2 regions of the Paenibacillus sp. JNUCC 34 genome follow, and region 1 is predicted to be linked to the other one. Evidence: riboswitches for the same ligand, from Rfam matches in the RefSeq annotation. Region 1 holds a riboswitch; the other holds the start of a gene.
The links. Region 1 has a riboswitch for glycine ahead of gcvH (glycine cleavage system protein GcvH). Riboswitches for the same ligand answer to the same signal wherever they lie in the genome.
Positions count from the first base shown of each region.

Region 2: it holds a riboswitch for glycine, as region 1 does, so the genes downstream of both, AC2TF5_RS18540 (alanine/glycine:cation symporter family protein) here and gcvH (glycine cleavage system protein GcvH) in region 1, are expected to answer to the same signal.

Region 1 covers NZ_CM177770.1:2,424,257-2,439,556, reverse strand. The annotation lists gene AC2TF5_RS11565 (hypothetical protein) at 1-66, shown strand, start outside; gene AC2TF5_RS11560 (glycosyl hydrolase family 18 protein) at 286-1,908, shown strand; gene AC2TF5_RS11555 (MutS-related protein) at 2,200-3,921, shown strand; gene AC2TF5_RS11550 (DUF4253 domain-containing protein) at 4,167-4,931, opposite strand; gene gcvH (glycine cleavage system protein GcvH) at 5,158-5,547, opposite strand; glycine riboswitch at 5,713-5,828, opposite strand; glycine riboswitch at 5,999-6,096, shown strand; glycine riboswitch at 6,100-6,211, shown strand; gene gcvT (glycine cleavage system aminomethyltransferase GcvT) at 6,313-7,419, shown strand; gene gcvPA (aminomethyl-transferring glycine dehydrogenase subunit GcvPA) at 7,419-8,768, shown strand; gene gcvPB (aminomethyl-transferring glycine dehydrogenase subunit GcvPB) at 8,765-10,222, shown strand; gene AC2TF5_RS11525 (nitroreductase family protein) at 10,762-11,400, opposite strand; gene AC2TF5_RS11520 (RrF2 family transcriptional regulator) at 11,520-11,975, opposite strand; gene AC2TF5_RS11515 (carbon-nitrogen hydrolase family protein) at 12,072-13,019, opposite strand; gene pdxR (MocR-like pyridoxine biosynthesis transcription factor PdxR) at 13,264-14,700, shown strand; gene AC2TF5_RS11505 (SCO family protein) at 14,787-15,300, opposite strand, start outside.
Region 2 covers NZ_CM177770.1:3,942,462-3,957,761, forward strand. The annotation lists gene AC2TF5_RS18510 (YdcF family protein) at 1-213, opposite strand, end outside; gene AC2TF5_RS18515 (hypothetical protein) at 309-554, opposite strand; gene AC2TF5_RS18520 (class I SAM-dependent methyltransferase) at 567-1,445, opposite strand; gene AC2TF5_RS18525 (HEAT repeat domain-containing protein) at 1,511-2,209, opposite strand; gene fosB (metallothiol transferase FosB) at 2,278-2,697, opposite strand; gene AC2TF5_RS18535 (hypothetical protein) at 2,881-3,366, opposite strand; gene AC2TF5_RS18540 (alanine/glycine:cation symporter family protein) at 3,715-5,058, opposite strand; glycine riboswitch at 5,210-5,309, opposite strand; gene AC2TF5_RS18545 (GNAT family N-acetyltransferase) at 5,506-6,045, opposite strand; gene AC2TF5_RS18550 (class I SAM-dependent methyltransferase) at 6,071-6,760, opposite strand; gene AC2TF5_RS18555 (DMP19 family protein) at 6,852-7,322, opposite strand; partial or broken gene csaA (chaperone CsaA) at 7,446-7,774, opposite strand; gene AC2TF5_RS18565 (alpha/beta hydrolase family protein) at 8,059-9,123, opposite strand; gene AC2TF5_RS18570 (histidine phosphatase family protein) at 9,222-9,761, opposite strand; partial or broken gene AC2TF5_RS18575 (tRNA-binding protein) at 9,784-9,873, opposite strand; gene AC2TF5_RS18580 (BBE domain-containing protein) at 10,033-10,152, shown strand; gene AC2TF5_RS18585 (HesB/YadR/YfhF family protein) at 10,330-10,605, opposite strand; gene AC2TF5_RS18590 (HesB/IscA family protein) at 10,700-11,056, opposite strand; gene AC2TF5_RS18595 (helix-turn-helix transcriptional regulator) at 11,221-11,871, shown strand; gene AC2TF5_RS18600 (superoxide dismutase) at 12,007-12,621, shown strand; gene AC2TF5_RS18605 (ferredoxin family protein) at 12,682-12,921, shown strand; partial or broken gene AC2TF5_RS18610 (transposase) at 12,949-13,051, shown strand; gene AC2TF5_RS18615 (DJ-1/PfpI family protein) at 13,167-13,823, opposite strand; gene AC2TF5_RS18620 (hypothetical protein) at 14,281-14,583, opposite strand; gene AC2TF5_RS18625 (hypothetical protein) at 14,775-15,300, opposite strand, start outside.

The DNA of each region.
Region 1 (15,300 bases):
GCGGACCAGGTCAACGTGATGGAGCAGGACCGGGTCATCCAGCAGGGCGCTAACTGGATCATCTAAAGTTTAGTAGAAGGTTCTTCATTGTAAAAAAGTACTATAAAGAAGATGGTTGGAATGGTAGAATAAGGATGCATGTGGATGGTTTATCTGAATTCGCCTTAGCAATCTGAAAGACTATGAGATTCAGTAACGTGAATCCACAGGTAAGGAGTTGAAAGCGTTCACTAAGCGTGTCACCAAGACGTTTTCAATCGTAGAAGCGAACAATAGGAGGGAATTATGTTTAAAAAGATTGTTATACTTTCTATGGCTATCATGCTTTGTATAGGGACAGGCAGTACACTGGCATATCGCGCACAAACGCAGGCGTATTCTGATGTTCCGAATGATTGGGCTGCTGGCAGTATTTATAAGTTATCCGCATTAGGTGTGATATCAGGCATGGGAAAAGGCACGTTTAAAGGAGATGCTGTTCTTACGAGAGAAGCTTTTGTAAAAATGCTGATGGCTTCGCTTCAAGTAGACTCCTCCACAACCCAAACCATGAAATTACAAGATATGCAGGATCCGAACCGTTGGTCGTATCCTTATATTAAATACGCTTATGAGCAAGACTTGATTGATTTTATGATCAAGGACAACCGCTTTAATCCTACCCAAGAGATTACAAGAGAAGAAGTCGCTGTACTCACCGGCCGTATGCTGCTTCAAGACCTGGATGATCAGAAGCAGGCTAGCTGGAATCAGACAGGCTGGAAGTCCGAGGCGGACAAACGAAAGTTCAAAGATGCCACTCAAATTGATCCAAGCTATCAGGCAGAGCTCTATTACAGCGCCCAGTTGGGCATGATGGTTGGCGACGCAGCAGGTAAATTCAGTCCAAAAGCATCATTGACACGCAAGGAAGCCGCTGTGATCATCGAACGAATGATCAATGAGCGAATAAAGAAAACCGAGGTAGCGGGCATTGGTTATTACGCTATTGAATCCTTCAAGCAGGCTCAGCAGATGCAGTTCTTGAATGAAGTGAAATTCGGTTGGTCGGAGCTGTCTTACACGGCGGATGGCATAGCGGCTCTGGATCTGGATAATAGCTTTTATTCTGTACCAAGCGGTTGGGAGTCTGCCATCCAGATTGCTGATCAGTATCAGGTTCAGAAAGAGCTTAGTTTGTTTTCCGATAACAGGGATCAAAAGTTGAGCAAATTTCTAAAGGATCTCCCAGCGCAGAAGGCCTTCATCCAATCCGTGAAGGATACGATGAAGAATAATCCGTATGGATTTACCGGGATCTCGATCGATTTTGAGGGATTGAAAAATTCATCAGAGCAATCTGCTTTTGTTACCTTTCTTAAGGCATTAAGACAGGAACTTGGTGGACTCACCCTATCGGTAACGGTTCCTCCAACGGAATGGTACAAAGGTTATGACTTACGCCAAATTGGCGCAATTGCAGATCAAGTGATTGTTATGGCTTACGATTATACGCATTTGGAGAGCGACCTGCCTTCGGCCCCGCTTCCATTAGTCAATGAAACAATCCAGACTGCGCTTGAGAATATTCCGAAGAACAAACTGGTTCTCGGGATCTCCAAGCAAGCGAATCAATGGATTACGCGCAAGGATGGAACGGTTGTACTTGAAAATCCGGCCATTAAGCTTGTGGAAGAGCGGGCAGCTAAGACAAGCAGCAAGTCAGTGTTTGACTATCCTTTCTTTTTAGAAAAAATTACTTTTACAGATGACCGCGGCAGTCATGTGATCTGGTACGAGGATGAACAGAGCATCGAAGCCAAGATATGGCTGGCCAAGTATTATGGACTTCACGGGGTTTCCTTGTGGTATATGGGGAATTACACGGCTGCTGATTATGAAGTTGTAAGGCGGGATACGAACAGGTAGCTTCCGTCCATCTGTCGAGCGAGCGGGGTTACGAGATAGCGTTTTATACACGGTACAAGCAGTTCTTATAGTTTTTTATGATTCCTATTTCGTTTTTCGCATAAGGGCAACACCCGTCAAAAGCGCCTTTCCGGCCGCCATTGGCGGTCTTTTTTTATTTTCCAAAAAGATGATTGTAACACCTGTCTCTAAATACATATTTATTTCCTATTTAAAGGCTGGACAATCGCCTCTCATTGTGATTGATTTGTAAAATATGCTATAATCCACAAAAAAAGGAGATGGATACAAATGCCCCTCCTCACAAACGAGAGTATTAATCTTATTTTTCCTCATGGAATAGAAATGAAAGGAGTGAGATTAACTGAGCAAGACTTCAATGAGCTTGAACTTAACGCTATCATTCATATGATAGACAATAACCGCAAACACTTTAACGATATTCGGAATATATTTAGACAACTAAGCTATGATCCTGAAACAATAAAATTTAGGTTAGATATTATAGAGGACTTGTTGAATAACTCTGAATTGTTGCTATGCCTAGAGGAGAGTTTGTCTATCATTGCTGATATGCGGTTTGTATCTGGAAAGTATTCCAGCGTAAGCGTCGATATGTTGCAAACAGTATCGAGACTCAAGGAATTGGGTATTTATGTACATTTTGTAAAACAATTACGCAAATCCTTTACCGAAAAAGCCCACTTAAAATCCGAAGGACTTATTCGTCTGAGAGATCGTATTATTCAAATTTCGGAAGATTTCGACTTCAAAAACCTATCCGAGCAGCTTCCTAAATTGCAAAAAGGGCTAGATTCAATTTCGAGCGTGACCATCGGCATTAATTTTGATGCTCAATTAAACCCTGTTGAAGCAACACTTGTCTCTATTAATGATAAGAGATTTTCCGGGAACTCTCTTATCGGCAAACTTTTTGCAAGCGGTAATGAGTACCAAGGCGTATCCGAGTTATACAAAAACCCAGAACATGTTGAAACCGTACATATTTCTAAAAATGATACTTCCACTTACGACATGTCGCCTGAAGAGACCGAACTGCGAAGACTATTGTTCCGTGATTTGAAAAAGGTGCTTAAAAATGTTTTGAAGCCTATTCAACCGATGATTGAAAGATATTCATATCTTCATTTCAACTGGATTCTCTCGCTAGAGACGGATATAGCCTTTTATGTTGGTGCTGTTAAATTCATCCACAAATTGCGAGATTGGGGCATGCCGATGTGCAGACCTACTCTGCTTCCATCAGACGAGCGAAAGGCCCACTTGAAAGGGAATTATAATCTTAATCTTGCACTTAGAATGTCTACACGATATGAGGATGGAAAATTGGGAGACCATATCGTAACCAATGACGTTATCTTTAATGATCATGGTCGCATATTTATTCTAACGGGTCCTAACTCTGGAGGAAAAACGACATATGCCCAAGCGATCGGTTTGACGCAAGTTTTGATGCAAGCAGGGCTATATGTCCCTTGTGTTGAAGCGGAAATTAGCCCTGTAGATGGACTTTATCCTTATTTCAACGTTGAGGAAAACTCCAATATGGAAACGGGACGGCTAGGCGTTGAATCCAAAAAAATAAGTGAAATTTTCCAGAACGCAACACCCAACAGTTTAATCTTGCTTAATGAATCATTTTCTTCAACCAGTCCAGGGGAAAGTTTCTATTTAATGAAAGATATTGTTTGTGCGCTTAAATTGTTGGGACTTCGCGCTGTTATCGCCACACATCTTCATGAGCTGGCAGAAAGCATTAATGAAATTAATTCCCAACAAGCCGGTGAAAGCAAGCTCATTAGTATGGTAGCAGGAATTAAAGAAGAAATAGAACATAAATTAACTGAGTCCAATCGCTCATATAAAGTAACTCCCGGGAAGCCGCAAGGACAAAGCTTTGCAAGAGATATCGCTCGGCAGTACGGCATAAGTTTGAAGCAACTTACCCAAACCATTCATGAACGAAATCTTGTTACAACCCCCTCCGAATAACTGATCAAGACCCTATTTTATAGACACTGAAAAAAGACCCTAGCCTACAATCTGGTGATAGGGGGACTGACCCCATAGCGTGAGACAAATCAAAACACCTTCAAGTGAAATCTACTATGTCGTAAGATATAGAGACAATCTTGGAGGTGTTTTCACTATGGCACCAAAGTGAGTTACCCAGTTGAAGTGAAAATGAAAACGGTCGATGTTGGACACTATACTAAATGGTTCCTATCCAAACTCCATCAATCCCACCAAAAATACCACACATCATGCTTCATCAAATAATCCGCGTAATCCCCTAAGCTATCATGACCTTCCAACACGTATGAACAAAAAATAAAGTGCTCTTTCGCCAGCTTTAATGCATCCTCATATGTCTTCGGGCGTTTTCCTGTTTGCATAACCCATGTATCGTCCGATACAGCGAGAAGTTTAATGCCATGTTCCTTCTGCCAGTGCTTTATAACAACCGACTGATGTACTGGGAAAGGACATTCATTAAAGCCTCCCATTGGAATCCACAACGGTGCTTCATATCCGGATTCCTGCGGCAATGTCAAAACAATTAGCTCATCATCTTCTTCTATGCCTTCCTCCAGCCACTCTGTAGTTACAAGAAATGGTTCCGTCTCCGTTTCACATTGCTCTTCACTCAAAAGCTCATGCCCATCCCATAACAAAGAATACGACCGATAAATCTCATTAAAATTTTTGCCCTCCAGATTTTTCTGCTCCGAAGATAAATCTGAATACTCAAGTTGAGACCCTACAATCTTCCGCCATACATCCTCGACACTTAGGCTATGTACTTCTTCAAGCTGACCGCGAACATACGCAGAGAGTGATTCTTCTTCCTCCATTGTTTCTTCCATCATCTCTACCAAATTGTATCCAGGCAGAACCAAAATGCTATGCTTTCCTTCTTTTGTCGCAGGCAGCGACACGTTCTCCACCTCTACAACTTCAATGTCACATTCCTGTAGATAATCAGATAATTCTTCGATCATACTTCCACCTCTTTTATAAAAATATCTTCGACTCTATCATCCATCATTTGTTAATTCTAGCATGCGTTTATCTGTTACATCAAAAAAAGAAACGCTTTTGAACCATCCAGCTTAAGGACGAAAAGCGTTTCTTCGAGAAAAAGTCCACGATCTTCATCGTGGACAACGCTCATTCACGAGCTATTTTCATAATATATCTTAATTTTTATAATTTCAAAAAATTAAATCAATCCACTTTAGCCCGATATGCTTCCGCAGTAAGCAGTTTTGCAAGCGCTTCCTCTAGATCGCCTTCAACTTCGATTTCAGCGATCCAGCCACCCTCGTACGGTTCACTGTTCACCAGCTCCGGCTGCGCCTCAAGATCTCCATTCAACTTGGTTATTTTACCGGATACCGGACAATAAAGCTCCGATACCGTCTTTACAGATTCTATCGATCCAATACTATCCCCTTCAGCCACGTCTGATCCAACCTCCGGCAACTCTACAAAAACAATGTCTCCCAGTTGACATTGTGCATGATCGGTAATACCAATACGTACGATGTTGCCTTCCACCTTCAACGCCCATTCATGATCTTCGCTGTACACCAATTGCTCTCTGATTTCACTCATTTGAATTTCCTCTTTTCTTAATATGAAATGGATTCAAACAGAATAAAAAAGGACAGGAAAAGACTCACGCCTCTTCTCTGTCCTCGGTACCTGAGAGTTTATGAATGCCCGTCTCTTCACGGCCCTTCGTTTCCCCTTTGGCGGCTTTCGCTCTCTCCAGAGTTGCGTCAGATAGCGGTACTTTTACCTGAGAGATTACTCGTTAACTGGCAGGTGTAACGAATTGCTCCTTCGGTGCCGCCGCCTTTATTGGCGCTGCGGTCTCTCCCGTCCATCGTCATCCACATATGTAATTTGGTTGATTTCTTCCACAGGATAAAGCACTTAGCAGATCATGTCAATATAGCTGACAAAAATAATGTTTTTTGACGAACTAAAGGTTGACACGTTACTGAGATCGACGGTTATAATGATGTGAAGAACAAAAAGCATAATAGAGCTGAATAAGCGGATGAAGGTATTGGGAGAGATTACCGACTAACGGGTAACGCCGAAGGAGTAAACCGAAACAACGGTGAATCTCTCAGGCAAAAGGACTTTTACTGGACGCACCTCTGGAGAGAATCCTGATACATTTAGGATCACCAAAGGGGAAACTCACACGCGCTTCATATCTTGCTTACATAATTTGTGTAGAGGTAACTCTCAGGTACAAAGGACAGAGCAGAAGGACAATGATACGGCAAAGCTTGCTTTGCGCGTATGTTATTCCTTTTGCCTGTCTTTTTTTGTGTAGTCCCAATTCATGCTAAAGAGGTGCTCAAAATGAGTTCATTGCAACGAACGCCGCTTTACCCGCTTTACTCGGATTTCCCATCTGTCCGCTGCATCGATTTTGGAGGCTGGGAGCTGCCTGTACAGTTTCACGGAATTGTTCGAGAACACGAAGCTGTACGCCGACAAGCCGGTCTGTTCGACGTTTCCCATATGGGTGAATTTCTGGTAACCGGGCCAAACGCCGAGGTTTTTTTGCAGCAAATGGTTACTAATGATGTTTCGCGATTGTCTGTTGGTCAGGCCCAATATGCTCCCATGTGCAATGATAACGGCGGCACCGTGGACGATCTGCTAGTCTACAAGCTCTCAGATAATCAATTTATGCTAGTTGTGAATGCATCTAACATTGACAAGGATTTACAGTGGTTAAAGGACCATATCATCGAAGGTGTAGACCTTCAGAACATCTCTGCAGAAACAGCGCTCATTGCCCTTCAGGGCCCTGAAGCCGAAGCTATTTTGTCAAAGGTGTCCGCTGAGCCTGTTCATACACTGTCATCTTTTCATTTTATTCAAAATGCGGATGTATGCGCTACCTCCGTTCTCCTCTCCCGTACCGGTTACACCGGCGAAGACGGCTTCGAAATATATTGCCCAGCTGAATCTGCTTCGGCCATATGGACAGGGCTGCTCGCTGCCGGCGAGCCGAACGGCCTGATTCCGGCAGGGCTTGGTGCGCGTGATACTCTTCGATTCGAAGCTAAGCTCGCACTGTACGGCCAAGAACTGTCAGACACCATTTCTCCGCTTGAAGCAGGTCTTGGATACTTCGTAAAGCTGGACAAAGGCAACTTTATTGGACGGGATGCATTAGCTCTTCAAAAAAACGAAGGTGTACAGCGCAAGCTCGTTGGCGTTGAACTGATTGATCGCGGGATCCCCCGCTCTCATTACCCGGTGTATGTGGACGATTCTCTAATCGGTGAAATCACTAGCGGTACGCAGTCACCAACGTCGAAGCGAAATCTCGGTCTTGCACTGATCGACAGCAGATATACTGCAGTAGGGACTGAAGTCTCGATTGAAATTCGCGGCAAACGACTTAAAGCGGTGGTTGTAAAGACGCCATTTTACAAAAAAGGAGAAACCTTATGATGAAGCATCGTTATTTGCCGATGACTGAGCAGGATCAATCGGAAATGCTTGCTACCGTTGGGGCAAAATCGATTAAGGATCTATTTGAGGATATCCCTGCTGAGGTGCGTTACGACGGCGTTCTGCCGATGTCCGAAAGACTAAGTGAGCCTGAACTTCTAAAGTATATGAACGGACTTGCCGCTCGCAATGCAGATTTTGAACGATATGCCAGCTTTCTGGGAGCAGGGCTGTACGATCATCATATTCCCGTAGTAATTAATCATGTTATCTCAAGATCCGAATTTTACACAGCGTATACGCCTTACCAGGCGGAGGTCAGCCAAGGTGAGCTGCAAGCGATTTTTGAGTTTCAATCTTATATTTGCGAACTGACTGGGATGAAGGTAGCCAATGCCAGTATGTACGACGGCTCCACTGCTCTTGCAGAAGCGGCGGCACTTGCGTCAGGCGCTACGAAACGCAAGAAGATAGTCATTTCCCGTACCGTTCATCCGGAAGCTCGGGAAATACTCCTCACCTCCGCTCACGGCCTTGGCCTTGAAGTTGTGGAGGTAGGCTTCAAAGACGGCGTTACCGACACCGATGCTTTGACGGCTGCTATTACAGATGATACGGCTGCTGTTCTTATCCAATCTCCGAACTTCTTCGGATGCATTGAGGACGTAAAAGCCATTGAGCCGCTAGTTCATGCCCAAAAATCACTGCTCGTGCTTAGTGTGAACCCGCTTTCCCTTGGCTTGCTCGAATCACCTGGAGAACTAGGTGCAGACATCGTTGTCGGCGATGCCCAGCCCCTGGGCATACCGGCTTCGCTTGGCGGTCCAACCTGCGGTTTCTTCGCGGTATCCGAGCCGTTGATGCGCCGTATTCCAGGCCGGATTGTCGGCCAGACGGTCGATCAGGACGGCAAGCGCGGCTTCGTTCTTACGCTGCAAGCCCGTGAGCAGCATATCAGGCGCGAAAAAGCGACATCGAATATTTGTTCCAACCAGGCATTATTGGCACTTTGCGCCTCTGTGTATATGTCTACCCTTGGCAAGATGGGGATGCAGGAGGTCGCATTGCTTAATGTCCGTAAATCACATTACGCCTCCGAATGCATCACGAAAGGATCCCTAGATATAGAATTCGCTTCGTCATTCTTTAATGAATTTGTCGTGAAATTGCCGGATGGCGTTGATTTAAAAGAAGTTAATGCGAAACTTCTCAAGGCTGGTTACATCGGCGGCTACGATCTTGGGCTAGCCTATCCTGAGCTGCAGGGTCGCATGCTCCTCGCCGTTACGGAACGGCGAACTAAAGAAGAAATTGAGCGATTCATCGGAGAATTGGAGGCAATCGTATGAAACCGGAAAAAGCGCTGATCTTCGAACTAAGTAAACCGGGCCGAGTGGCCTATTCCTTACCTGATTGTGACGTACCGGAAACGGACGTTTCAGAATGGATTCCAGAAAACATGCTGCGTTCCAAACCGGCCGAACTTCCAGAGGTGTTCGAGGTGGATGTCATTCGCCATTACACGGAGTTGTCACGTCGTAACTTCGGCATCGATAACGGCTTTTATCCGCTTGGTTCCTGCACGATGAAATACAACCCAAAAATCAACGAGGATGTGGCCCGCTTTCCCGGATTTGCCAAGATTCATCCTTATCAACCCGAGGAAAGCATTCAGGGAGCTCTCGAAATGCTCTATACGCTTCAAGACGATCTCGCCGCTTTGACCGGGATGGATCAAGTGACATTGCAGCCAGCGGCTGGCGCTCACGGGGAATGGACCGGACTGATGCTGATTCGTGCATATCACGAGAGCCGTGGTGAGCAGCGGACTAAAGTGATCGTGCCGGACTCCTCACACGGAACGAACCCGGCCAGTGCTACAGTGGCAGGATATGATACGATTACAATTCAATCCAACGAGCGCGGTATGGTCGATCTTGATGCTCTCAGAGCTGTTGTTGGAAGCGACACAGCAGCATTGATGCTGACGAACCCGAGTACGCTTGGTCTGTTTGAAGAACAGATCGTGGAAATTGCTGAGATCGTACATGAAGCAGGCGGCCTTCTCTATTATGACGGAGCGAATTCCAATGCGATCATGGGAATTACCCGCCCAGGAGACATGGGCTTTGACGTGGTCCACCTTAATCTGCACAAAACGATGAGCACGCCACATGGCGGAGGCGGCCCGGGGTCGGGTCCGGTCGGGGTAAAAGATAAGTTGATCCCTTTCCTTCCTAAACCGATTGTTTCCAAACGTCAGGACGGAACATTTTACTGGGATTACGATCGGCCGCAGTCGATTGGCCGTGTGAAAGCTTTTTACGGTAACTTCGGCATTCTGGTGCGTGCCTTTACGTACATCCGTAGTTACGGGCCGGACGGTCTTCGCCGGGTATCGGAGCTTGCGGTCTTGAATGCCAACTATATGATGCATAGGTTGGCGCCTTATTACGAAGTCGCTTATCCCGGTCTTTGCAAGCACGAATTCGTATTATCCGGCAAAAAGTTAAAGGAATACGGCGTTCGGACCCTCGACGTTGCGAAACGATTACTCGATTTCGGCTATCATCCGCCAACTATTTACTTCCCGCTGAATGTCGAGGAGTGTATCATGATCGAGCCAACCGAAACCGAAAGCAAAGAAACGCTGGACGGTTTTATCGATGTAATGATTCAAATCGCACAGGAAGCTGAAACGAATCCAGAGCTAGTCATCAATGCACCTTACACAACGGTTGTGAAACGCCTTGATGAGACTACAGCTGCACGCAAGCCGGTCTTGAATTGTACTTGCGGTTAATGAGGTTGAGCAAGGGGCTATGGGACCGCCGTCATGCAACGCCAAATCGCGCGCTGCTTTACTCAAATAATCTAACAAGATTCAGTGAGTGTGGTATAAAGTGCAGTCATATATCATGACATCACGGCGAACGACGAATTGTTGCATGTAATGCAACAAAAAGGACAGATTTACCTCGTTCCAAGAGGAATTGTTGTAGAATTTACAGCAATATAAGTAGGTTCAAGCATTCTGTTCGTCCAATGTTGTATAACATACAACATTACTCATCACATCATGTTTGATCATTCTAGCAGCCCTTTAAGACGTTAGACATATCCGTAACTTCATCATTGCAACCTATTACCTTCCATATAAATAATCTTCAGACACTAACTTTAGTGGAGACTTAAAAAACAGATATTCTACAGAAAAAAGTAAAAGCAGGTCGCTCGAGGATTCATCCTTTGGGCGACCTGCTTAGTTTTAGGGTGCAACATGTTCTGCTTGATTCGGAGGCAAGAACGATTGTAGGAACGATTATTACACGTAGCGTCTCCTTATTTTATTTCATTCCAAAAAGCCACTTGATTCAAAGGAAGTCTTACAGTTTGGCGCGCCGGTTGAGCGGCTTTACCAATCGCAATCAGCATGATGCTCTCATAGTTCGAAGGAAGGTTAAACGCTTCTTTAAATTTATCATGGTTAAAACCTCCCATAGGCACGGTATCATAGCCTTTTGCCCGCGCGATTAGCATAAGCTGCATGGAGATTAGACCTGCATCGATATCCACAATGCTTCTCTTTTTGGAATCATCCAGATGGCGATATATTTGATTCGCAGTTGCGATCATTTTCTGTTTAATTTCCTCCGTCATATATCCCGCTTCCTGCGACTGTGTATAAATATGTTCCGCTTTGTCATACCACTCCATATCACCTAATACAGCGATGACGGCGGATGCATCTAATACTTGTGCCTGATTATTAGCAATTGGATAAAGCTTTTCTTTCAAGGCCTGATCATCGATGACGAGAAATCGCCAAGGCTGAAGATTGCTTGAGGATGGTGCAGATGTGGCATCCGTCAGCATTTCCTGCATCTCTTCCCGCGATATTTTTACCGATGGATCGTATTGCCGTACAGAATGGCGTTCTCTTACAACGCTAAGAAAATCTTTTTGTGTCAAAGTTGACATGGTTGAACACTCCTTAAAATTATTGTGCAAAATAATGCACAGTTTAGATCGCACTTATACTGTGCCGATAATTGCACAGTATAATGCAAATATATTTCGTTTGTCAATACACAACATCGTTACATCATTCTTTCGACGATGTCAGCGATCGTATAGGATTTCAGTACATTAAGTGTGCTTTCCTCAACCTCAGATAAAATATCAGAAAAAGCGTTTTTCATCTGCCCACCTAAGCAGTTGTCTCTTGCAGCGTCCAACATGCTGTCAGCGATGGTATTATGGATCTGGAGCGCCGAATAAATATCACCAAGCGATATGCGATCTGCACCTCTAACTAAACGGTATCCTCCGTCTCTTCCTTCACGGGATTCGATGATATGTTCTAAGGCCAATGCCTTTAAAATTCTTCTGATCAGCGTCGCATCGATATGCAGATGAGTTGCGATATCACCGCTGGAACATTTACCGCCTGAGTGTTTCTCAAGAACAACAAGTGCTTGGAGTGCTAAGCTAAAAGTTTTATAGGTGGATGGGCAGGCCATGGCCGATTTCTTAGAAGACGATACTTTATCCACTTTGTTGTACCTCCCCATTTATCGTAGTTCATTAGAATATTGTAACTTAAAACCTAACACTCCAGCAAGGTAACAAAAAGGTATGAGTATTTAATTTTATAAAAATTGTGTTATGTCCTGCTTTTTCCGGTTAACTACTAACTGAAATACATCTGGACGGCTATAGTGACCTACCACATCAAAATCATAACGACTTTGAACGATTTGAGAAAGATCCAGCGTTGCGAACAGAATGCCTTTTTCATTATACAATGGTTCAACGACATATTCTCCAAGAGGACTTACAATAGCACTTCCCCCTCTGTTCAAAATATCGGGATCTTGTTCAACATCTTCATAACAAGCTAAATCAGCGGGATATGAGTCTTTGGTCGAATACTGATTGCAGGAGATGACGAAACAGCGGCCTTCACAAGCAATATGGCGCAGTGTAGCCTGCCATGTATCGCGTGCATCTGCTGTTGGAGCGATGTAAATATCAATTCCTTGTGCGTACATAGACGTGCGAGCAAGCGGCATATAATTCTCCCAACAGATAAGTCCGCCAATTCTTCCAAACGGCGTATCGATAACCGTAAGAGTACTTCCATCACCTTGTCCCCACAACAGGCGCTCCGAACCCGTAGGTACGAGCTTCCGGTGTTTACCGAGAACCTCCCCGTCTGGTCCGATATATACCATGGAATTGTATAAGGTCCCTCTGCTGAACTCCTGATCTCTTTCAACTACTCCGATAACAAGATAAACACCTGTTTCCTTAGCAAGTTCCCCTAATGCGTCTGTCTCCGTTCCAGGAATATCGATCGCGCTTTCCCAATATCGTTCCCAGTCTTTTCTGCCATCAGCATTTCTGCTCCCGACACGGGTTCCAAAACCCAACCCTCGAGGATAGCCCCCTAAAAAAACTTCTGGAAACACAACCAGGTCGGCTCCTTGCTCTGCAGCATCTCTCGTATGAGCATCAATCTTGTCCATAGCTGATTGTTTATTAAACAAAATAGGAGCGTCCTGTACAACGGCTACACGAATATGTTGACTGTTCATGTCATCCTTCCCCTCTCGAACGATAGCATCTGTCTACGCCTAAAAATATCGCTCACACCATTAACTATTTCAATATTTTTACTATGATATATAATATATGACAAACCCTCATTTCAAACCGTCCATTCATGAATGAATTAAACCATCCAATTTATTCGACAATTTCCCCATCCATGTTCAACATATTGATAGAGTTTTGTCGTACATATGATAAAAATTTATACAGACCGAAAGGGTGAATAATGTGTGGAAACCTGATCGCAAAAGCAATCAGCCTCTTTATCAACAAATCGCAGATGATCTCGAACAAAGAATATCCTACGGGGAGTTTCCACCTGGAAGTTTGCTTCCTTCCGAACGAAAATTAGCAGACCAACTGGGGGTAAATCGCAGCACCGTTGTACTTGCATATGCAGAGCTGCGGTCGCTTGGAATCATAGAAAGCAGATCTGGAAGCGGTACCCGGGTCAGCAGAACGAAATGGGGAGCAACACCCAAACATACTCCAAATTGGCATCGTTATGCAGAAGGTGGTAATTTCTTGCCTAACCTGCCTTTTTTGCGCCGAATTCGTGTCGCTCTGGAGCAGGATCCATCCATCATTGATTTTGCCAGTGGTGAACTCGCTGGAGACTTGGCACCCATTGACGAGATTAATGCAATAATGAACGAAAAACAAAATACGTCGTATTTGGGATATGACAACCCCCAGGGATATATGCCTTTGAGACAGGCCCTGGTATCGTTTCTAAAAGAGTATCGAGGTATCCATACGACTGAATCGTCAATACTGATTACATCCGGTTCACAGCAATCTTTATACTTGATAACCCAATGTTTGTTATCTCCAGGGGACGCAGTCGCCATAGAAGATCCATCGTACTGTTATTCATTGCCCATGTTCCAGTCTGCTGGTCTTCGATTGTTCAGGCTACCCGTCGACGAGCGGGGTGTGCAGCCTGAAGACATTCGTTCTCTATTCAAGAAACATAAAATCAAAATGGTGTTTATTAATCCCAACTTTCAGAACCCGACGGGTACTTTACTTGCAGAAGAGAGAAGAAAAAAATTGCTTGATGTTGCAAGCGAACTCGGACTACCAATCGTTGAAGATGACCCTTTTAGCTTAACGGCATACAAAGGTACGCCCCCTTCACCGTTAAAATCAGCTGATGCGATCGGGTCTGTGCTTTATATCGGGTCTTTTTCCAAAATTGCCGCATCCGGCTTGCGTGTTGGTTGGATGGTAGCTCCTCATTCTGTTGTCGAACGACTGGCTGATGCTAGACAGCAAATGGATTTTGGGCTTAGTGTTGTACCGCAAAGGGTTGCTGCTACATTCCTGGAATCACCGTATTTTGATCCCCATATGGATCGGTTGAGGTCAACCCTTCTTTACAAGCGGGATTTAATCATTGAGGCCATTCAAAAAGAGATGCCAGATCTTGTTGAGTATCATATTCCTGATGGAGGACTGCATCTGTGGTGCAAAATTGTACCTAAGGTGAATGACAACAAATTACTGGATGCCGCTATTCAAAAAGGGGTAATCTTCGTACCTGGAAGTGTATATGGATCGGATTCCAGTTACGTTAGGTTTACATATGCCCGTGCAAGAACTGAAGATATTCATACTGGTATATCCAGATTTGCGGAAGCGCTTCGCTTAAGCATTAGATAAAGAAAATTAGAAAAGGTGCATGATAGGATTCAATGTTCGTAAAGAATCTTTACCATGCACCTTTTTGTATATCTTCTTCTCGTCATTTACTTCTGTAAAGCTTTCACATCTTTTATAATTTTGTCGTATGGAGTATCCATAGTTCCATCATACTTTGCAACGACCGTTCCAGATTGATCAACCAAGTAAAAGGAAGTGCCGTGTATTACTTGATCTGAAGCAGTATCCAAGATAAGTGGCGTCTTGAAAGATTTCAGAACAAACGATTTGATGTCTTCGTATTCGTAACCGGTTAAAGCATGCCAGTTCGTAAAATCAGCATCAAACTTCTCTAAATAGCTTTTTAATGCCGCAGGGTCATCACGCTCGGGATCAACAGAGAATGAAACCAGTTCAGCTTCTACCCCTTCTTTTTTCAATCGTTTCTGAAGTTCTGCCATATTGGCTGTCATTGTTGGGCACACCGTAATACAATGTGTAAAGACAAAATCCGCAATCCATACTTTACCACTTAGATCCGATAACGATACGGTCTCCTCATCTTGGTTCATATATTCAAATGGTTCAACCGGGATGCTAAACTGGTTTGGCTTGGAATTG
Region 2 (15,300 bases), 1.5 Mb from region 1:
AAATCTATCTCCCCCAGTAAACAAAATCAAAGGTGCCCGACCATTCTTATATAACTGAACCGCTTTCAACACTCTATCAACATTCATCCCGCCAAAAACGAATATACAATCTCCATGAATAGTGCCATTATCTATTTCGGAAGCATCACCAAAGACCAGCTTGGTAATTTGTTCTTTTGTTAATTTCTCAGGGTTCATATTTGAAATTAGCAAAATTAAACCTCCAATCTTTCATGTCCTCAAAAATATTTCGATTTTGCCATCTCATGCCTGGTGCGTCGTCAGGTCGGTCCTCAAAACCAAATTTCTTATAATATGTATTCTGGTAGCACGATTAAATCACATATTATCGCTTGAAAAACTCCGTCTGAGATAATCCTTCCTATACCGACTAATTTGTCTTCTTCATACGCTGTCATTACGTACCAGCTACTTTGTAAAGCAAAGCCTAATTTTTCTGGCCCTTTTTCCGTTATCCCTTTCCAGCTGGCACTTTCTATTAGCTTAATAAAGTCTTCTCCGCTTGGGGCAAGCTCTTTATAAATTATTGTCATACTGGCTCCTCTCTATCTCTTTACTGTTCCAAAAGATATTTTCATGTTTGGAGCATAAGTTAGCCAAGATTGAGGTCCAAATTCTCTAGAAAACAGTAATTCAGCTTCATGCTGATCCGAGGCTTCTTGGTGCGTTAATCCCCTATTCATTAAGTTATTTAAAGTATCCGTTAAACATTCAGGTTCTTTTCCTAGCCCTTCTTCTCTTAAAGAATCAAAGAGCCTTTCCTTGTCTTTCAAGTCCATGTGTTGGTCTAAAAAATTCACCCTATCGCTCACTCTGCACTCTACGTTTTTTAATCCCAATTGACTTAAAAGGACAGGCAGCTGCATTCCGATATTTCCGTCTTTTCCATTTCGTCTGGAATCTTCTTCGAACAATTTTTGTAATATCCCTAACCGTATGTACTGGGACTGATCAAGACCGTCAACATAATAATTCGACGAATTTGCAATCCAGTGAGGCTCAAAACAAATAACCTTACCATTATCTAATACATGATCTATCATCTTCTGAACAATTTTTCTTGAATCAGTCATATGTAATAAAAATGCATGACTAATAGCTATGTCATAGATCGGCTGGGCATCCATTTGTTCAATATCGACTACCTTAAATTCAGTGGAATACCGCAGGTTTGAAAATATTTCTTTAGCTTGATGTATTAAATCGGTACCCTTATCTATCCCTGTGTAGGTGGACCCTTCAGGCAGCAGTGGAAGGAGCTTAAGTCCGAGAAATCCGTAGCCACATCCATAATCAATGATGTTTACAGGCTTGTCGATCTTCCAAACTCCCTTGACCAAGAACTCTAAATAATCATCATTGTAGTATAACCAACGGGTTTTTCTGAGATATTCGATTTGCTTATCCCAATAATAATCAGACATTTAGCAAGCTCCTTTTATTCAGTTTTTTAGCGATAATTCATTAGCCTCACGAACCTTACGAACCCTCACCCTCGAAGTCTTGACAGAGCTCTTTTCGCCGCCATCTTTCCATTATGCATTCCAGATTCCGATACCTCGATTAACTTATCTTTGGCTGGAGCATATCTGTGATGTCCTAGAATTTCACAAGCTCTTTCCTGTACGTACATATCCTCATCATCTAAATATTTGATCAGCGTATCGAGGTATTTTTTAGGAGTCAAAGCCATGACTGAAAAAAGAAGCTGGCATCTAAGATCCTCGTCAATCTCATTTACGCTTATGAGCCGGTTCAACTCATCAATACACTTCTGATCAACTTCAAGATCCTGAACGCTGCTTTCTATTTCTACGGGGTATTCTTTTTTTAGCTCTCTCCAATCCAGATCTGGATCTTGTTCAATGGTGCGAATAAATGAGCTCACACTTCTAAAGCCGGGTGAAATATCGGTTTCTTCATGATCGAGATAACAAACCCTGTACTTTAATGGCCCTTCATAAAAAACGCCGACATAATTAGAGTTGTCATCGGTCCATAGAGGAATTATATTTTGATACACTTCTATATCAGATAAAAATTCAATAAGTTCTACGATCTCATCTGAATCCATTATTCTTAATGTAAACTCATTAGCATTTTGTTTTTCTTTATGTAGCTCCAACATCTCTATGAAATCACTAGGTACTTCTATTTTGAGTTTTGTAAATAGTTGCCTATAGTACATTCTTCCCGACTCCTTTACAGCATGATATTATTTTTTGAGGTATGAATACTGAATCTACATTGCCTTGATCATTCAAAAAACTCCATATGCTCTTTATCGTTCTTATAGTAATCTAATCGATCCTGTAGATGTCCTGTATGAAATTCAAACATATGACCATCTGGGTCCAAAAAATAAATCGATTTTTTATCCTTCTCATCCCGCTCTCTTCCTGGCAATACGTTCACACGCAAATCTTTCAATCTATTTAATAATAGATCAAAGTCTTTCTCTTCAATCGTGAAAGCAATATGCGTATACGTCCTTTGATTCTGACTCCTTTCGATATCCTCTTGGTTCAGGGCAACCCATAGGCCGTTTAAATCAAAATAAGCTAGCCTTCTTCCCTTTACTAATAGCTTTGCTTCAAACACATGGGTATAAAAATCAATGGACGTGTCTAAATTGGATACGGAAAAACATAAATGATTTATCGCTTTGATTTTCATAGTTAGGTTTCTCCCATCTCAGGCTCATACGATTCTTCTCTAGAAGACTAAAGCCATATTAATCGAATGCTCTCTAATCTATTTTTTTCTACTGTTCCATTCTGACTTGCTGTCGCTTCGAAACGCATACCATCCTTCAGGCCAATCCTTCATTATATATATGTATTCCCTTCGATTAATTTGTTATTTTGGAGGTTTTTGAGCTTGTCTGATCAGTTTTCCTCCATCAAAATGTCTACCATATTTCTTAATCGTTTCTTCGATTTCTTGATCCATAGGAATCTGGTTTGAAATTTTCCAGGTTAAGAAATAGGCTTGCACCTTACCTCCATAAAAAACCCATGCAAAAAATTTTGTTGCAAATTTATGGGCTCCTTTGGTTCTAAAATTATTCATCGAGCTCCCATCTTTCCACACGGTAACGGTTTGACCAATTCCACCCTGAAGTTGTCCTGAGAGTTCTGCATATAATAATTTTTCATTCTTTGTTAGTTGTTTTTTTACAAATTCATTAACAATTCCATTTATGATAATTCTGAAAATATTGAATCTTTCTCCCCGTGTTACTGAAATAATCGCAGTCTCAGGCAAAAGTATATCTCTATCTCCTAAAGTAAACTTAGCTCCGTACTTGTTGTTTGGATCTTGATGTTTTACCCATATCTTCATGGAAACACCACCAAATTCTCTTATTTAGTACTTAGCTAACATTATGCATTATCCCACCGGATTAAGCCTGTCTGTGTATTCACGCGACCTAAATATCACCGTAGTATCGATTAATGCTTTTACTTCTACTTTATCCTTCGTTCTATCATTTATCGCTCTCGTTTTCATGTTGACACACCACCTAAAAAAAGACGACCCGCCCTTAGATATCTCCTATCTTAGGTCAGGTCGCGTGTTGTCTGGATCATCTTCCTTGATTATACATCTCTTAAGTAAGGGGCGTAAGCCCAATAGCGGAAATGCAATATCTTGTTAACTCTTCACATTAAAATCCTTCAAAATCCCTTCCTATCTCTGTTTCATATGCCTTAGATAAAGACGCGTTTCAGTTACAACCACCCCAGACAAACCAAGCAGGGCAACTAGGTTCGGCAGTGCCATCAGTCCATTCACAATATCCGCGAGCAGCCAGATCGCTTGTAGCTTGATAAACGCGCCCGCCCCGACCAGAACGATAAACACGATGCGGTAAGGCAGGATTGATTTAACGCCAAATAAGTATACGATGCAGCGCTCGCCGTAATAATTCCAGCCTAGAATCGTCGTAAACGCAAATAAAATGAGGCAAAACATAAGAATTAAGGAGCCAAACGGTAATGCCGCATCAAACGCCGCTTGTGTCATTTCTGCTCCTTCCGCAGCCCCATTCCATGCGCCGGTTACAATCAGAGTCAATCCGGTCAGTGTGCAAATAATAATCGTGTCTATAAAAGTGCCCGTCATCGACACAAGCCCCTGCTCCGCAGGCCATTTCACCTTGGCCGCAGCGGCCGCAATCGGCGCGCTGCCAAGTCCGGATTCATTTGAAAATACACCTCTTGCAATGCCGTTGCGAATAGCCAGCATAATAGTAGCGCCGAGAAATCCGCCACCTGCCGCAGTCGGATTAAACGCGCTCTGAAATACGAGCGACAGAGCGTATGGAATCTTGTCAGCGAAAGCAATAAGCACGATGCAGCTTGTTACCACATAGACAATGGCCATGATGGGCACAACTTTCGTGGTCACCCTTGTAATATTCTTGAGCCCTCCAACGGTCACCAATGCCGTCAAAGCGGTCACTACAGCTGCAGTTGCAGCGACTGGAATACCCAAACTTGACTGCGTAGACGTTACAATGGCATTGACTTGCGGGAAGGTGCCAATCCCGAAAAATGCGACCAATACCCCACTCACAGCGAAAAAAACAGCCAGCGGTTTATATCTTACACCCAATCCTTGTTCAATATAATACATCGGCCCACCCGATACTTGCCCATTCTCGTCTATTTTCCGGTACTTTACGGCCAGCACACCTTCGGCGTATTTGGTTGCCATGCCAAAAAAAGCAGCCATCCACATCCAGAACAGCGCTCCCGGGCCGCCCATTTGAATAGCCGTCGCTACACCGACAATGTTTCCCGTTCCAATGGTGGCAGCCAGGGCGGTAGCAAGCGCGCCAAAGCTAGTTACGTCTCCTTGCCCTTCATTTTTTGCGGTGAATATAAGCTTGAGTGCCAGCGGCAGACGAAAAACTTGCAGCAAACCGAGGCGGAATGTGAAAAAGATCCCCGTCCCCACCAACAATACAAGAAGCGGCAGCCCCCATACAATTTGATTCACACTGTCTAACCATTGTTCTAACATGTACATTCCTCTTCCCCTCTTCAGCATCGATATCGATGTGTCTCACGACACGAAAAAAGAGTCAAATCGATAGATTTGACTCTGGGGACATTTTTGCAGAAAAGCAAATAAAACGATAGGTGATAATAATCACAAATCCGAATAATAATGCATAAAATCTGCAATCCCTGTCCTTTTACCTGAGAGTTTTAACGTGTATTGACACGTCTTGCCCCTTCGGTGCCCCACATCAGCGGAGTCTCTCCAGAGTTCTGTCCGTCTACGGTCCTGCTTGCGTTCAATCCTGTGAGAATGATGCAAACGCCTGAGAGTTTTGCCCCTTCGGCCAAGCCATTGCCTGTCTCCCGTAAACTTCATCCAGTTATGAAGTTGTTTATCTATTATAGAGAACCGGCTGCGATTTCGCAAGGATGTTCTCTATGGCAATACACCTTTATATTAATATCTACAAGTCTATAAATGACTATTATCAAATCTAAAAATGATCTTGTATCCGTCATTCTCTGTGTTGGCAAACTCCTCTTGGTGTGATTCAGAAGTATAATTTTGAATTGTTTTTCTCCAAAATGATTGAGCCCTCTTATTTGCTTCTGTCGGGTTTGTTTGCAGTTCCCAAAACCCTTTATGTTTATTAAACACTTGTACCGCTGCAGCTTCAGCAATACCTTTCCCACGGAATGGCCTCAACATAAAAAACTCATTCATGAAAAATTCACTGCCATGAGGCGTGTAAGGTGGAGTTGCTACAAATGCAAAGCCTGCCGGGATATCATCTACTCTAACTAAATACGGAAATAGTACAGATGGCTTCTCCCACCAGACATCGAAAACTTTGTTTTGCTCATTCAACGTCAATGTATCGTCATCCTCATATACACCATATATATTCGGTTTCCATTCCCAAATTTCAGACAAATCATGCAAATATAGCGGGTATAGGTTGTTTACAATAAATTTTGTAGATTGGTCAGTCAAACTAATTGAGATTTTCATATAATCCTCCTTGGTTGTTCAACGTTCACACATGCTTCCACCATATTCCTGCACATTCAGGTACGGTAGACCACTGGTTTTCATCTATCTTTCTTGAAATATCCGAGCCAAAGAAAAATTCCATATTTTCTTTAGCTTCTGTTGTATTTTCAAATTGATAATCTGTCCTTATCCAACGATGTGAAAAACCGTATTTACTCTCAAGAAGTGAATAATATTCAGTTAAAAACTTAGGTGGATTGGGGCTTTCAGTTCCAGTTCCCAAAGTCTCCAATATTATGATTGTCCCTGCAGGTTTCAAGACACGCATAAGTTCAGAAACGATTAACTCAAGATTCTCTTTCCAATCAATATTGCCCGTGTTAGTTAAGTAACTAATGCTCCAACCAGATACAATTAAATCGATTGATGCATTGTCGATTGGAAGCTTTCGATGATCTGCTACAACGGTAGTCCAATTACGAGACAAACTATTATTATTTAATTTATTGTCTAAAAGCTCTAACATGGATTCAGATATATCCGTACAAACTAGTGAGTTAGCTTCAAGGGCTATAAAGCTTGAAAGCCTTCCTGATCCAGCCCCTAGATCTAAAACATCCAGTCCTTTATACGACCTAATTTCTTTAATATACTCCGTTAAATCAGGTTGCCGGCTAACCATATCCTCATATGAAAAAGATAGGTCCTTATAGATTTCATCATGACTAGGCACTGAAATCTCCTCCTAATTTTGTATATTTATTAACTTCACATGATTGAGCACTTGTATTCCGAGCTGTAATGTTCCCTCTTCATAAAAATCACTATTCAAAATCATTCCAATTGTTTCTTACAAATTCAATCAATAACTTGTATATTAAATTATAATCAATCTGATCGTACTTCTCGGTTAAATCTGACCAATATTTATATTTCGTTTCTTCATCCTCATTTGATAAATATACCGTACTAGCTTGATCAAATATTGCTCTATGTTCATGTGCATTAAGAGATTGTAAACATTTAATTGTCTCTTCAATGTATACACCTTCACTATTCAAAAAATACTGTGACAATCCACCATTACAAACTTCTCCATCAAGCCTGCAAGCTAATGAGAGTGTCCTCTCGCTTTCATTCAGTGATTCAAAAGTTCGATTATTTCTGCTCATGGCAATCAACATTTCAGAAATCTTTTCTCTATCTGTATCATATCTTTGAAAGATATAGTCTTTTGAAAATATTATTTTAATCTCTCCTTTGTATCTTTTTGAATCACTCACTTGTTCTAACAAGTTTGCTTTACCTAAGAAGTGCGCCTGGACAAACCGAAATGACCTGCTCAGCCTCCTTCTTAATTATGTAATAAAGACCAAGTGTTACGAACACTTGGCCCAAACTAAATATTCACTAATGTCTTATGCAATAGGTGTACCGTTCTTAACAGGTTCATCTGGTTTTAGGAGCACCACATCACCCTCTGCAGGAACACCGCCGATGACCAACACCTCCGATTTAAAACCGGCGATACGTCTAACAGGAAAATTCATTACAGCGATTACTTGACGTCCAATAAGTTGTTCTGGTTCATATCTTTGTGTAATTTGAGCAGAAGAGCGTTTAATCCCCATCTCACCAAAATCGATTTCTAATTTTATTGCAGGTTTTCGAGCTTCTGGGAACGGCTCTGCTTTAATAACAGTACCGACACGAATATCTAGTTTCATAAATCCTCAATTGTCACCATGGTTGCTGCCTCCATTTTACAGTTATACTAATTTCACGATATCACAATTGATAGTTAATGGTAATCCTTTTCTCGAAGATCCTCAGGTAGATCAAGGAATTCAGATCGCAGCGAAAAATCGTTTTTATATGATTAAGTGCTATCTTGAGATGCCTTCGACATGCTCTTAAACACCTCCAACTTAACAAATACCGCTTCATCAAAATGTCTCTTGCAAACCCAGAAGTGTTAGTATTGCAGTGCGAATACGGTGTAAACAGGTAATGTCGTCTTCCTGCTCACTATCAAATAGGTTCTCCTTTTTTATTAATCTCAACGACTTTATTTAACTGCATGCTATCTAGTAATTTTTGATAGGCCAGTGTCTTGTTTTGGATAAACTCACTTAAGAAACTAGTTGCATAATTGCTAATGGTCTTATGCTTCTCAGATATTTGCTCTTCTTTATAATGGATTGGTACATCACTAAATGTCATATGGTGTGCGCCTTGAACTTTAACGAAAGATTTATAGCCTGACAATAAAGTATAAAGCCTTTCAAATCCATCAACAAAGGGGGTAATAATACCTTCAGAAAATTCATTACGTAATTCATCATGCGTACACTTTTCTTGTCTCATAATTAAGAAAGGTGTATTTATCTGTACATTATCATTAAAGTCCAAAAGATGGAAACTAGCATCCAACATGACACCTGCTTGAATTCTAGTGTCTCTTTTGGCTGCTTCAAAAGCAGCAGCACCACCCAATGAATGCCCCACGATCCCAATGTTACCAAAGTCAAATGGTTTGGATGATAATTGAGACTGTATTTCCTCAAAATGATTCATCACGTACAAAATATCTTCAACTCTTGTCTCCAATAGCTCTCTCCAAAATTGAACATCTGTACTGTTAATCTTCGATATAACTTCCGCTTGTTTAACAAAACGATCCTCAGGAAGAATAGAAAAAATTGATTCATATGTTGAACCGATGGATACTACGATAAATCCGCAATCCACCAATTGTTGTATGTGGTATGTATACATATCCCTAACAACACCAAAAGCCGGAGCATATAGAATAACTGGGTAATTATTCATAGCTAGATTCGGTTTAGAATTGTTATGTATTTGTGTTTTAATACTTCTAAAATATTCAATGTCGACTCCCATGTCTTTTAAAACGCTTAGTGCATTCTGTGTACATGGCTCAAATAACTCCACATAATTTGTTTCATTATCGTATGCGTTTTCAACTTCAGCAGGATAAAAAATACTGACTATAATAGTCCGGAACTCATTATTAGAAAAAAGTTCTTTTCTGGAATTATCATTAAATACATGTACAATTCGTCCCACATTCATAATTCTCACCTCTCTTTTAAAATCCGTTTTTCTGATAACGTTCCTTCAGCGAAAGTGACGCAGTGTGAATATGTTGTTATGTACTGTTGCCACTAAGTCTACATCCAAATTCGATCCACTTCATATTTCTGGTTTTCTTTACTTATTAGATAAATATCAGGATTTGTTAATTTACGCCATTCTTCATATCCTATAGAATTATTAAAATACTTCAATATCAAAGACATTAATGCACCATGAGTTACAACCACTACATTTTGGAATGGTCCATTTATAATTTCGTTAATTACTTCCATTCCTCTATTCATTGCTTCTCTGGATGATTCTCCTCCTTCGTAAACTATTTCTAGGTTCTCATATGTTTCTTTTAAGAGTTCCTTCCAGTTATCCAGGTTCTTCGAACTTAAAATTCGTTCTTCAAGTCTGTTATCGACCGTATATCTCAGGTCCAATTTATTGCATAATGGTAATATAGATTCAATAGCTCGTTTATAAGGGCTTGTCACAATTAAATCAATACCTTTACTTTGCAAAAGTTCGGCAAGTTGATGGGACTGCTCTACGCCTTCAATCGTTAAATCGGCTGTTGACTCTTGCCCTTTAGCCTTGCAATGTCTTATTAGAAAGATATTCTTCATTGAAATCTCTCCTTCGGTTGCGCACTTCAGATTTAAAACCTGCAATACGTCTAACAGGAAAGTTCACTACTGCGATTACTTGACGTCCAATAAGTTGTTCTGATTCATCCCTCGGTTGATTTCTCCTTTTTTTACAGTTACGCTAATCTTACGATATCACTATTGATAATTAAAGTTTATATATTTTTTAGCAATCCAGCCCGTCAATTCTGGGAATGCCACGGCCGAATGAATCGCGTGCCTTCAGACGCAACAGCGTTTGCCGTTCGGGATGCATCGTTCCTCCAAAAATACGTACGGGGACAATTACGGAAAATTGACGGACCTCAAGCAAAAATACGACCCGACCAACCTGTTCCGGCATAATCATAATATTGAACCACAAGTTTAGCGCAGCTTCACGTCAAACACTCCACTTCAGAATTGAGGTGGAGTGTTTATATAAGATGCAGCAATTTTAACTTCAAAGCGCAACAGCATCTGCACGAAACGGCAGATGCTGTTTTTTATACTTTCATTAAGTCGTTTATTTCCTTTGCGTCTGCTTCTTGAATTAAGGTCTGACAGCTCACCTACGGACAAACACAATGTCCTCATGGAAGCAATCGATTGTTAGATCGCGGCCATCCAAATACCATAAGTCATTTTCTTCGATAAAAAATGTAATACCGCCATAAACATTCGATATTGCGGGATAACGTGGCTCGTCTCTCGTAATGCCAAATGCGAATGCGTCTTCCCCGGCGCCACTATACCTGACATATATACGTATATAGTCTCCCACGCGATAATCCCAGTCCTTTTGAAAGCAATCCACTGCGGCATCCGTAACAATAATTTTCAATATGTATTCCTCCTCAATCCCTATCTTCCACTTTTTCTCTATAACACGCAGACATAATTACAAAGGTCATTTCCGACCATCTTTTTCTGGACGATCAATCGCATTTTTTCGCTTTGCCCCGGTAAGTGGCAGTCCGAAAGCTGGCTCCACAGCCGCATGTAAATTTGGCATTAGGGTTGTCGATCGTAAAACCTCCGGTCATTCCCGTTTCCTTGTAATCGATTTGTACACCTTCAAGGAACTGTCCGCTAGCATAATCGATAGCAACTTGAAATCCCCCCCATCCAATGACCTGATCTCCCTCTTCCAGCGAATCGTCAAAACTGATACTGTACGATAAACCGCTGCAACCGTCTTCGCTTACGCCAAGACGCAAAAAATATTGATCCCCGCCGATGTCCTTTAACATGTCGGTGATCTTGTCTGTTGCTACGTCGCTAATATGAATCATGGGTTACTCCCTCATTTCATTTATTTATATATTTTATACTATTATGTATATAAATTATGGTGAATGGAGCCATACTTGTCAACCCGTTATATTGTGTTACAATACTTTTTATAGTTAAAATATCTTTTTGTCGTGTACGTAAAAATGAAGTTTTAAACAAGGTGGTGACTTCTTTGCAACCTAAAGCCGATTTATCAACTCGTGAAACGATATTACATCTGCTTAAAACAAATGACGAGCTTAGCGCCAAAGAACTTACGGATCGGCTGAACATTACGTCCATGGCCGTCCGCCGCCATATCGACGTACTGGAACGCGACGGATTCATTGAATCGAGAATAATTCGGCAGCCAATGGGAAGACCAACTGCCGCATACCATTTGACAGAACGCGCCAATATACTGTTTCCGAATAAATATCACGCCGTTGCCCTCGACTTGCTCGATGAGCTGGTGAAGGAATCGGGCGAAAATATGGTCGAGAGATTGTTTGAACGACGAAAGGAAACGTTATACAAAAAGTATACTGGTTTGATGGAAGACAAAGATTTTCAAGACAAAATAACCGAACTTGCCAATATTCAGAACGAAAATGGCTACATGGTTGAATTAAAGAAAACAAGCGATGACGAATACGTTTTTATCGAGCACAACTGTCCGATCTCCCAAATCGCCCATCAATACAACCATGCCTGCCAATGTGAATTACGGTTGTTCGAATCTTTGCTGGATGCGGATATTACTCGTCCAGAATGCTTAACCAAAGGCGATAAAAAATGTGTATATCGAATACGGCGACGAAACCTCCAATCCTAGATTGGAGGTTTATTTTTTGATTTGAGCCCGATCGGATATATATTACACTTTATATAATTATATGTTGATTATATATCGAATATTGACTACACTTAATTCTGCATCATCTAACTTTGTGAAGGAGGAATTTTGAATATGGCACACCAATTACCGACATTGTCTTACCCTGCAAACGCGCTTGAACCGTACATTGATGAGCAAACGATACTCATTCATCACAGCCGCCACCACTACACCTACATAACAAACTTAAATACGGCGCTGAACAAATACCCTGAGCTTCAAAGCAAGAACGTTGATGATCTTATTCAAAGACTGGAGCTCGTTCCCGAGGACATTCGTACTGCTGTTCGTAATAACGGAGGCGGACATGCCAACCATTCATTGTTCTGGAAAACGATCAGACCTGATGGGGGCGGGCAGCCTGGCGGCGTGCTGGCCGAAGCGATCCATCAACAATTAGGCGGCTTCGAAGCATTCAAGGTGGAGTTTGCGAAAGCGGCTGCGGTACGTTTCGGATCCGGCTGGGCTTGGCTCAGCTTGGACAAACGGGGGAAACTCAAAATCTCTAGTTTGCCGAACCAGGACAGTCCTTTAATGGGCGGACTTACGCCATTATTGGGATTAGACGTATGGGAGCACGCTTATTACCTCAAATATCAAAACAAACGAGTTGATTACATTGAGGCATTCTGGAACATCGTTAACTGGAGAGAAGTAGAACGGCTTTACGAAGCGGCAAAAAAATAATGGAGCAAGCTGCTTGAAGCAAGGCACCATTCTAATCATAACGGAAGAAGGTTGTATCCTATGTCATTTGTAATTACCGCTGACTGTATCGATGAAAAAGCTGGTGAATGCCTGGATGTATGTCCGGTAGATTGTATTGAAGAAGGTCATGATCAATATTACATCAATCCCCGTTTCTGTATCGATTGTGGCGCGTGTGAGGTGGCATGCCCCGTAGGCGCGATTGCCTGGGAAGATGAACTGAGAGAAGACGAAAAAATATACCTCGAGAAAGCAATTCAGTTTTTCAATGATCATTAATGCACATATAACCCTCCTGGAGTTTCGTTGAACGACAATCGGGGATTTCGGCGCTTCGTGCTTCGTGGTTTAGCAAAAGTAGGCCTGAAGGTCAGGTGGCTTTTCCCTTGCCCATAATCTGTCGAAGTAAGTAAGCATAGATCAAAAAGTAAAAATGGTAGCTTCGGGTTGACCCCTAAAGCTACCATTTCTACTCTTGTAAGCCTAAAAATTTGCTAGATCCGCGCTCATCAAGTCAAAGTGATTTACATATTGGGCTCCCGCTTTGAAAACTCTTGAAGCATCCCTCTTATCGGTTCAACCAATGACGCCGGCGCTTTCTTTGTTGAACCCGTATCAAACGGAGGCTGAGGATCGTATTCCAAAATCAACTGGACTCCTTTGCCCATATCTTCCCCTAATTCCCATGCTACTAATTGAAGTGCCATGTCGATACCAGAGGAGACACCAGCTGCTGTTACGATTTTGCCATGGCGGACCACTCTCTCATCTGTTGGAACGGCTCCAAGAGACTGGAGCAGGTCGAAAGATCCCCAATGACTAGTTGCCGGGGCTCCATTCAACAAACCTGCGGCGCTCAAAATCAGAGAGCCAGTACAAACCGACGTAGTCCATTTCGTGGTCTTATGTATTTGGCGAATCCAATTCAACGTTTCTTCGTCATTCATTGGATTTTTATAATTTGGAGGACTGCAACCAGGAACGACAAGAATATCAGCTGAAGTAACTTCAGAAAAACTGTAATCAGCATGCAAATATCCCATTTTTGAGTCCAGTTTAATTAACCCTTTTTTCTTGGCAACAAACTTCACTTTACATTTCTGTGTAACAGCAAATACTTCATAGGGACCAATTGCATCTAATGATGTGATTCCATCGTAAAGCATGATTGCGATTTCCATGTCAACTCTCCCTTAAATATGATGATTAATTCATATGCATTATACCATACCCATGTAGGGTATATTCATGTCGATGTTGTGAACACATTTGTCCCTAGCTCCTCTTTCTTGAAATCCCTCGATTGGAGCATGGTCGGCGCCAGCCACAAAGGCAGACATACTTATCAAAATGATGCCGACCAATACTTCTGCAGACCAAGCTCCAGAAGCAGAGTAGTATGAATACGTTGTTATACGATAAACCAAAACCGTCTTGATTGATTTCAAAGACTACAAAAACTGATGATTCAGATACGGGTCCAATATTCATTTCAGCAAATATTCCGATAAACGTTTGCTCCCCTTCTCAGAAATGTCTCAGCGGACCGATGCCGAATGCCCGATGCGTGAATACGATGTTAGGCAAAGCCATTGCTTTCTATCATCGTAAAATCCTTCCATAGTTCCGTTATCTCACTTAATCTCCATCAAATAATGCTTTTACTATTCTTCTGTCTCTCAATTTAATTATTAGTTCATTTATTCTGGCATGATATATTGAATCGATATTGCACATGTACTGTTCGAAATCGTCTGCAAGGGCTTTCACTTCAATTTCATTGTATTTTGCAGTTTCATAGTAGTCCTTTAGCTTTCTTAATTGAATATAGCTATTCCAGATCTTATGATTTTGAAAAATTGCTTCATGGAAGGCGTCTTCTATAGGAAAGTAATATTGTCTTTGATTATTCACATCCGATAAATATCCATCAAGGGCCATATATTTGCCTCCCTTCATTGTATCTATGAACCGGATAGGCTTAAAGTAGCGTAGTGACTAGGTCCAGCAGGACCTAGCCTGTCAGGTTTGTCCGGCTGATTCCGCTTCCTTGCTTCTTCACTTCGGTCCGGACCAAGGCGTCAGCCCGAAGCGTGAATACAGTGCTATGCAATGCACCCGACTTCCCTCGATTATGCTTTCCAAACTATCCTTGCGTTGGTTATCTCGTACTCACGTTCTTGTTCTACACTCGATTTATCAAAGATGCTCTTAGACCCAGGTAGAGCATCATGAATATCCTTAATAAACTTGTATTCTTTGTTATCTAATTTATTTGTAAAGTAAATCTCGTAATCTCGAACCATTCCATTAATTATTGCAATTTGATAAGTAGTAAACGGATTGGTTATCCCACCACCATTTGTAATTTCATCTTCAATCTCAATTAAAGAATTTAATTGCCTTAAAAACATATCTTCATTGTGGCCTGTGTAATCAAATAGTAAATATTCACCGGTCACTATTTCATTTCCCGTCATAGGAATATCTCTCTTCCTGCAATAAAAAACATTTTCATCAAGGTTTAAAGGGTTTCTTAGATGAAGATTATCTGCACCGATTATATCTAGATATTCAAGAATGTAATTTATCGTTTCTCGAACTTCTTCAGATGAATATACCTCGTTTTTCAAAAATGTTTCTTTAGCAATTAGCTCT